2 linked regions of the Sediminicoccus sp. KRV36 genome follow. The protein of the gene in region 1 interacts with the protein of each later gene in a pairwise test. Links are inferred from orthologs where the notes say so. Each region holds a gene or a part of one and is shown on either strand. Other genes may lie near its edges.

The links.
Region 2: the proteins of LHU95_RS22010 (region 1) and LHU95_RS13480 interact in binary tests that used the Escherichia coli proteins (3 or more experiments, as listed by UniProt). The link is inferred for Sediminicoccus sp. KRV36 from one-to-one orthologs.

The regions. Positions count from the first base shown.
Region 1 is NZ_CP085081.1:4,620,718-4,624,615, reverse strand. Bases 1-2,730 are described here. They hold LHU95_RS22010 (ferredoxin family 2Fe-2S iron-sulfur cluster binding protein), read left to right. Parts: upstream 1-1,067; coding sequence 1,068-1,394; downstream 1,395-2,730. Other genes in these bases: mnmA (tRNA 2-thiouridine(34) synthase MnmA), read left to right, coding at 2,127-2,730; LHU95_RS22005 (TenA family protein), read left to right, coding at 1,384-2,130; LHU95_RS22015 (aminotransferase class V-fold PLP-dependent enzyme), read left to right, coding at 1-1,058. In the rest of the region: more of mnmA, read left to right, coding at 2,731-3,212; transcriptional repressor LexA, read left to right, coding at 3,429-3,898. UniProt on the Escherichia coli protein: Ferredoxin are iron-sulfur proteins that transfer electrons in a wide variety of metabolic reactions. Although the function of this ferredoxin is unknown it is probable that it has a role as a cellular electron transfer protein.
Region 2 is NZ_CP085081.1:2,877,738-2,881,605, reverse strand. Bases 1,169-3,868 are described here. They hold LHU95_RS13480 (iron-sulfur cluster assembly accessory protein), read right to left. Parts: upstream 2,853-3,868; coding sequence 2,484-2,852; downstream 1,169-2,483. Other genes in these bases: LHU95_RS13465 (SufS family cysteine desulfurase), read right to left, coding at 3,675-3,868; sufU (Fe-S cluster assembly sulfur transfer protein SufU), read right to left, coding at 3,214-3,678; LHU95_RS13475 (SUF system Fe-S cluster assembly protein), read right to left, coding at 2,865-3,221; LHU95_RS13485 (sulfite exporter TauE/SafE family protein), read left to right, coding at 1,656-2,477; LHU95_RS13490 (SDR family NAD(P)-dependent oxidoreductase), read right to left, coding at 1,169-1,528. In the rest of the region: LHU95_RS13495 (acyl-CoA dehydrogenase family protein), read right to left, coding at 1-617; more of LHU95_RS13490, read right to left, coding at 620-1,168. UniProt on the Escherichia coli protein: Is able to transfer iron-sulfur clusters to apo-ferredoxin. Multiple cycles of [2Fe2S] cluster formation and transfer are observed, suggesting that IscA acts catalytically.

The DNA of each region.
Region 1 (3,898 bases):
GGGCGGCGGATGAGGCGGTTGAGGAAGCGCGGGCGCATCTGGCGGAACTGATGGGCGCTGAGGCGCGAGAGATCATCTTCACCTCGGGGGCGACGGAATCCAATAATATCGCCATCAAGGGCGCGGCGCGCTTTGGTGCCGAATCTGCTGGCAGCGATCACAAGGCTCCCCGGCGGATCATCACCCTCGCCAGCGAACATAAATGCGTCCTCGAATCCGTGCGCGACTTGGCAGCTGAGGGGTTTGAGCCCGTGATCCTGCCGGTCCGGCCCGATGGGCTGCTGGACCTGGATGTGCTGCGCGACGCCTTGCGGGAACCTACCCTGCTGGTCTCCGTCATGGCGGTGAACAATGAGACGGGGGTCGTGCAGGACCTCGCCGCCATCGGCGCGCTGGTGAAGGAGGCCGGCGCGCTGTTTCACACGGATGCCGCGCAGGCGGCCGGGCGCATTCCGCTCGATGTCGGTGCCATCCGGGCCGACCTGCTTTCGATCTCCGGGCATAAGATGTACGGGCCGAAGGGGATTGGCGCGCTGTATGTCCGCCGGCGGCCACGTGTGCGTCTTGCGCCGCTTTTCAGCGGAGGCGGGCAGGAGCGCGGCTTGCGCAGCGGCACTTTGCCGGCACCCCTGCTGGTCGGTCTTGGCGAGGCTGCGCGCATCGCCGCGGCCGAGGGCATGCTCGACGCCGGGCGTATCGCGGGCCAGCGCCAGCGCCTGCTCGATGGCCTGCAAGCGGCCATCCCTGGCCTGCGCGTGAACGGCTCGATGGAGGCCCGCGTTGCCGGCAACCTCAACCTGACCTTTCCCGGCGTGGCGGCGCAATCGTTGCTCGCGGCGCTGCCCGATCTTTGCCTCTCCACCGGTTCGGCCTGTTCCTCGGCCGAGATCGCCCCCTCCTACGTCCTCGGCGCGATGGGAATTCCCGAAGCCGAGGCTCGCGCCACCTTGCGGATTGGGCTGGGGCGCTTTACCTCGCCCGCCGAGATGGACCGTGCGGCCGCCCTCATCGGCACCGCTTGGCAACGCCTTGCCTCAACCCAAGCTGCCGCGGAGTAGTATCAGATCATGCCGAAGATGATTTTCATCGAGCGCGACGGCACGCGCCGCGAAGTCGAGGCGGCCCTGGGCCTCTCCGTGCTGGAGATTGCGCACCGCCATGGCGTGGATATCGAGGGGGCCTGCGAAGGCAGCCTCGCCTGCTCCACCTGCCATGTGATCGTGGATGGCGCTTGGTTCACGAAGCTTGTGAACCCCACCGAGGATGAGGAAGACATGCTCGACCTCGCTTTCGACCTGCAGGAGACCTCGCGGCTCGGCTGTCAGATCATCATGACCGAGGCGCTGGATGGCCTGGTCGTGAAGCTGCCCGCCGGCAGCCGCAATGCCGGCTGATCCGCTCGATTTCGGCGCGCCCGGCGGATTGTTCCGGCGGCTGCGCGAGGCCTCGGGCGCTGACTGGGTGGGCTATACGTGGCACCCCTTCGTGCGCCAGCTTTCCGCCGGCACGCTGCCGCTGGCCGCCTTCCAGCATTACCTGATCCAGGATTATTTGTTCCTGATCCACTTCGCCCGCGCCAAGGCGCTGGCGGTGGTCAAGGGCGAAAGCCTGAAGGCGATGCGCGACAAGGCGGCCGCCGTGCTTGCCATCCTGGATGAGACGCTCCTGCATTTGAAGTACTGCGCGGAATGGGGGCTTTCCGAGGCGCAGGTGACGCAGATCCCGGAGACGCTGGAAACGGTCAGCTATACCCGCTGGGTGCTGGATCGCGGGGTGGCCGGGGATATCCTCGACCTGGAAATCGCGCTTGTCCCCTGCACGGTGGGATATGGTGAAGTGGCGCGGCGCATCATGGCTGATCCGGGCCGGATGGTGACGGGAAACCCCTACCAGTCCTGGATCGAGAGCTATGCGGGTGAAGGCTACCAGGCCATGGCGGCTGCGGCGGCGCTGCGCATCGACGCACTGGGAATCAGCCACGGGGGGGAGGCGCGCTTTGCCACCCTGCTGCGAGATTTTTCCATGGCGGCGCGGCTGGAGCAGGGTTTTTGGCAGCAGGGGCTGAACGCTGCGCAAGTCGCGTTGCCCCGTGATTCCGATCGGGAAGTGCGGCTTCCCTCGGCCCGATGAAAATCCTCGTCGCCATGTCGGGCGGCGTGGACAGCAGCGTCGTCGCAGCCCTGCTGCATGAGCAAGGGCATGAGGTGATTGGGGCCACGCTCCAGCTTTATGATCATGGCGCGGCCGTTCAGAAGAAGGGCGCCTGCTGTGCGGGTCAGGACATCCATGATGCGCGCAACGTGGCCGAGCATCTGGGCATCCCGCATTACGTGCTGGACCGCGAGCAGCGCTTTAGGGAGGCGGTGATCCAGGATTTCGCCGATAGCTATGCCCGAGGCGAAACCCCGATCCCCTGCATTCGCTGCAACCAGACGGTCAAGTTCCACGACCTGACCGAACTCGCCAGCGATCTGGGTTGCGACATGCTGGCGACGGGCCACTACGCGCGCCGCCTGGACGGGCAGGACGGCGCCGAACTGCACCAGGCGGCCGACCCCGCGCGTGACCAGAGCTACTTCCTCGCCCACACGACCCGTGCGCAGCTGGCCCGGACGCAATTTCCGCTTGGCGGCTTTGCCAGCAAGGCTGAGGTGCGGGCGCATGCGGCCCGATTGGGCGTGGCCGTCGCGGACAAGCCCGATAGCCAGGATATCTGCTTCGTGCCCGCTGGCAGCTACGCCGACGTGGTGGGCAGATTCCGCCCCGAGGCGCTGGAGCCTGGCGAGATCGTGGATGAGTCCGGGAAAGTGCTGGGCCAGCATCGCGGGTTGGCACGCTACACTGTCGGGCAGGGTCGCGGGCTGGGACTTTCGCGACGCGAAGATGAGGAAGCGTTGTTCGTGGCCGCTCTCGATGCGCCAAGGCGGCGTGTTGTGGTGGCGCACCGTGCGGCGCTTGCCCAGGCGCGGATTCGCGTGGGCGACGTGAACTGGCTGACGGCGCCGATGTTCGGCGCATTTCGGTGCGAGGCAAAGCTGCGCGGGCGCGAAGCACCGGCGGCGATGACGGCGGAATGGGATGGCGTTGACTTGACGCTGGCGCCGGATGCCCCGTGCATCGCAGCACCTGGACAAGCAGCGGTGCTGTATCAGGCTGGTCGAGTGATTGCCGGCGGATTTATTCGCGGTGAGCCGCCCGAGCGCGCGGGCTAAGCAAATTCGTCTTGCCCCGGTCCGGGGCATTCCAGCTCCGTAGCGCATCGGCGGCGCTTGGGCGCTGCGCCTGCAATCGGCCCTTGGCGATTTGCCTTCGCAAAATCAGTTTGACGAGGGAAGAAGAATGTTTGTAGAACAAAATCCGAGTTTCTGATTTGTTCTCTGGAGGCGCTCACGGGCGCGTCCAGAAGCTTCCCAAGAAGGTTTCATGAAATGCTGACGCGCAAGCAGCTTGAGTTGCTAATGTTCATTCAGAGCCATCAGCAAGCCACCGGATTTTCTCCGTCGTTTGACGAAATGAAAGTCGCACTGTCTCTGAAGTCCAAATCCGGAATCCATCGCCTGATTTCAGGCCTTGAGGAGAGAGGGTTTATCAAGCGGCGTGCCCATCGAGCGCGCGCCCTCGAAATTGTACGTTCACCTCTCCAGTATTCTGATATCCTGAATAATTCTGGAAATAAAAAAGAATACAATTCATCTTACGTACAACTCGTTGGTGGAATTCCTAGGGAAGCGGAGATAAGTGCGACGATGATTCCGCTGCTTGGGCGTATCGCAGCAGGTTTACCAATTGAAGCAATTTCTGATCACGAAATGCTAACAGAGATTCCCTCCGATATGCTGATCGGTAAGGATTGTTACGCCCTTGAGGTAAGTGGCGAATCTATGCGCGATGCAGGCAT
Region 2 (3,868 bases), 1.7 Mb from region 1 along the record:
CACCACTCCTCGTCATTCATGTAGAGGCTGGGTTGGCCGAGGCGGAAACCCTCCATCCCGCGCTCCACCAGCACGGAGCCGATGCCACCCACGCCAGGCCCGAAGCGGCAATAGATGACGAAGACATTGGCCTCGGCGGAGTTGGTGGTGAAGACCTTCTGGCCGTTCAGCCGGAAGCCCTCGCCATCCGGCGTGCAGAAGGTCTTGAGGTCGGTCAGGGCCGAGCCTGCGTCAGGTTCGGTCATGCCAACGGCGGCCACGGCCTCACCGGCCAGCAGCGGCTTGAAGAAGCGTTCCTTCTGATACGGGGAGGCATATTCGGCAAAGGTCCGGAAAGCGCCGAAATTGCCGGCCTGCAGCACATCGGCACTGCGCGGGCAGACCTGGGCGATCTGCTCCATGGCCAGCACGGCGTCAAAGACGGTGCCGCCGGCGCCGCCATCCTCCTCTGGGATCATGATGCCAAACAGGCCCTGATCGGCCATCAGCTTCGCGACATCCCAAGGGAAGCCGACAGTGTGCGCGCGCTCAACAGCGCCCTTCGCCAGGTGGCGCTCGGCAAAGCCGCGCACCACCTGCTGAAAAGCCGCTTGTTCCTCGTTCAGTTGGAAATTCACGTTCAGATCGGATCCCAGCTGAACACATCGCCCGAGCGTTCCATCGGCACGAAATTCGCGCGGAAGGCGGGGAGTGCGATCTCGGCGATCTTCTCCGGCGTCCAGCCGCTTTCGCTGTGGACGGAGCGGATCGGCCGGTTCTGGCTGAAGAGAAACAGCTCATGCATGCGGGGCGCGAAGATCTGGCCCGTCACTTCCTTCGCCGCGTCCGAGGCGAGGAAGACGGCGAGCGGCGCGTTCTTCTCCGGCCCCATGCGCATGATGCGCTCGACGCGCGCCTTCTGCTCCGGCGTCTCGGCCGGGATGCTGCTTGTCATGCGGCTCCAGGCGAAGGGTGCGAGGCAATTGGAGCGCACATTGTAGCGCTTCATGTCCAGCGCGATGGACTTGCTGAGTGCCACGATGCCGAGCTTCGCCGCCGAGTAGTTCGCCTGCCCGAAATTGCCGATCAGGCCGCTCGTGCTGGTGATATGCACCAGGCTGCCGCTCTCCTGTTTCCGGAAATGCTCGGCCGCCGCACGGCTGACGAAGAAGCTGCCATTCAGATGCACATTGATGACCGAGAGCCATTCCTCCGGCGTCATCCGGTGGAAGATCTGGTCGCGCAGGATGCCGGCATTGTTCACCACGATATCCACGCGGCCAAAGGCATCAATGGCGGTCTGGACGATCTTCTTCGCGTTCTCCCATTCGGAAACGCTGTCGGTGTTGATGACGGCCGAGCCACCCTTCTGCTCGATGATGGCCTTGGTCTGCTCGGCCGGGCTGGTGGAGAAACCTTCACCGCCCAGTGAGGCGCCGATGTCGTTGATCACCACCTTGGCACCGGCTTCCGCCATGGCGATGGCGATTTCCCGCCCGATGCCACCGCCTGAGCCGGTGACGATGGCAACCTTGTCCTTGAGCATCATGGCGCGATTCCTCCTGCCGTTGTTCAGGACAAGGCTAGAACGCGATGCGCCAGGCGGGAAGGTGGGGCTTCGCGCCGGATGACGCTGCGGTTACACGCATGCGCGAACACAAGGGTCATGATGCGCGATGAACGAGATGTGGTGGCTGGCCGGGCTTGCGGTGGCGATGGCGGCAACGGGCCTGGTGTCGGGCACGCTGGCGGGGTTGCTGGGCGTGGGCGGGGGCATCGTCATCGTGCCGCTGCTGTTCAATGTCTTCCCGCTCTTTGGTATCCCTGAGGCGATGCAGATGAAGCTGGCCGTCGGCACGTCGCTGGCCACCATCATCCCCACCTCCATCGTCTCGGCGCGTAAGCACCGGGCCTCGGGCGCCATGGATGAGGCGCTGCTGCGCTCGATCTGGCTGCCCATGATGCTGGGCGTCGCCCTGGGCACGGCACTCGCCGTGCATGTGCGGGGTGAGGGGCTGACCGCGGTGTTTGGCATGGTGGCGCTGCTGGTGGCGCTCAATATGGGCTTCACCGGCATTGATTTCCGCGTGGCCGAGAAGCTGCCCGATGGGCCCCCGCGTGCGGCACTCGGCATCGGCATGGGCAGCGTGAGTGCGATGATGGGGATCGGCGGCGGGACGCTCGGCGTGCCCATCCTCTCCATGTTCGGCTACCCGATCCGCGCGGCGGTCGCGACCTCCAGCGTATTCGGGCTGATCATCTCGGTGCCGGCGACGATCGGCTTCATCTGGGGCGGGTGGAGTGATCCGAACCTGCCGCCCTTCTCGCTCGGCTATGTCAGCCTGATCGGCTTCGCGCTCATCGCGCCGACTTCCATCATCGCCACACCCTGGGGCGTGAAGCTGGCGCATACCATCCGGCCGATCTGGCTGAAGCGCGCCTTCGCGATCTTCCTGGCAGCCACCAGCCTGAGGATGTTCTACAGCCTGTTCAGCTGAGGTGCCTCAGACGTGGAAGCTCTCGCCGCAGCCGCAGCGGCCCTTCTCATTCGGGTTCACGAAGACGAAGCCGGCACTCATCGGCTTCACCTCGTAATCCATGACGGTGCCGATCAAATGCAGGGTGGCCTTGCGGTCCACCAGGATGGTCAGCCCCTTGTCGTTCACGCGCTCATCGCCCGGGCCTGGTTCCTCGACGAAGCTCAGGTCATAGGCCATGCCGGAGCAGCCCTTGGTCTTGACGCCGATGCGCAGCAGCTTGCCGGCTTCGCCCTTGTCGTAGAGGCCGCGCAAACGCTCGGCCGCGCTGTCTGACAGGGTCATCAGCGGCGGCAATTCGCGCCGGATACGCGGGGTGGCGGTGGTGGTGCTCATCGCGTGTCTCCCTCAGAACATGTTGAGCGCAAGGCGCGCATCTTCGCTCATGCGTGACTGATCCCATGGCGGATCCCAGACGATCTCGACCTCGCAGTCGGTCACGCCAGGGATCTGGCGGATGGCTTCTTCCGCCATGCTCGGCAATTCCTGCGCCGAGGGGCAGGACGGGGTGGTCAGCGTCATCTCCACCTTGATCTTGCCGTCATCGCCAAGCTCGATCGCGTAGATCAGGCCGAGTTCGTAGATATCCACCGGGATTTCCGGATCGAACACGGTCTTGATGGCGGCAATCACGCCCTCCTCGGTAACCTTGGGGAGGGCTTCGCCCGCGGGCGTCCAGCTGCCATGGGTCGCATTTTCACTCACTGCTGGTCTCCTTCACGCCCGCAAGCGCGGCATCAAGCGCGTGCCAGGCGAGGGTGGCGCATTTCACGCGGCTCGGGAAATTCTTCACGACGGAAAAGACGGACAGGCGGGCGAGATCCTCGCTGGTCTCGTCGCGCTCGCCGCTGCGGGCGAGGCGCGCCACGGCCTGGCCAAGGGCACGGGCCTCAGCTGGCGACTTGCCGCGAACCAGCTCCGTGAGCAGGGCCGCGCTGGCCTGGGAGATTTCACAACCACGGCCGGTGAACATGGCTTCCGTGATGCGCGGGCCATCGAGGTTGATGAAGATTTCTACCCGGTCCCCGCACATCGGGTTGTCACCGCGCGCGGTGGCGGTGGCATTCTCCAGCCGGCCACGATGCGCCGGATTGCGGGCAAGGTCCCGCAGCACCTTGGAGTAGAGGTCCTGCAGCTCGTCAAATCCCGCCGGCGCGCTCACGCAAAGAACCTCCGCGCATCGGTCAGCTTCGTCGCGAGGAAATCAATCTCTCCCCGCGTCGTGTAAAGCCCGAAAGAGGCCCGCGTGCTGCCGCCCTCCAGCCCGAAGCGGGTGTGCAGCGGCTCGGCGCAATGGCGGCCGGCGCGAACGCAGATGCCCGAACGGTCGAGATAGGTGGAGAGGTCATGCG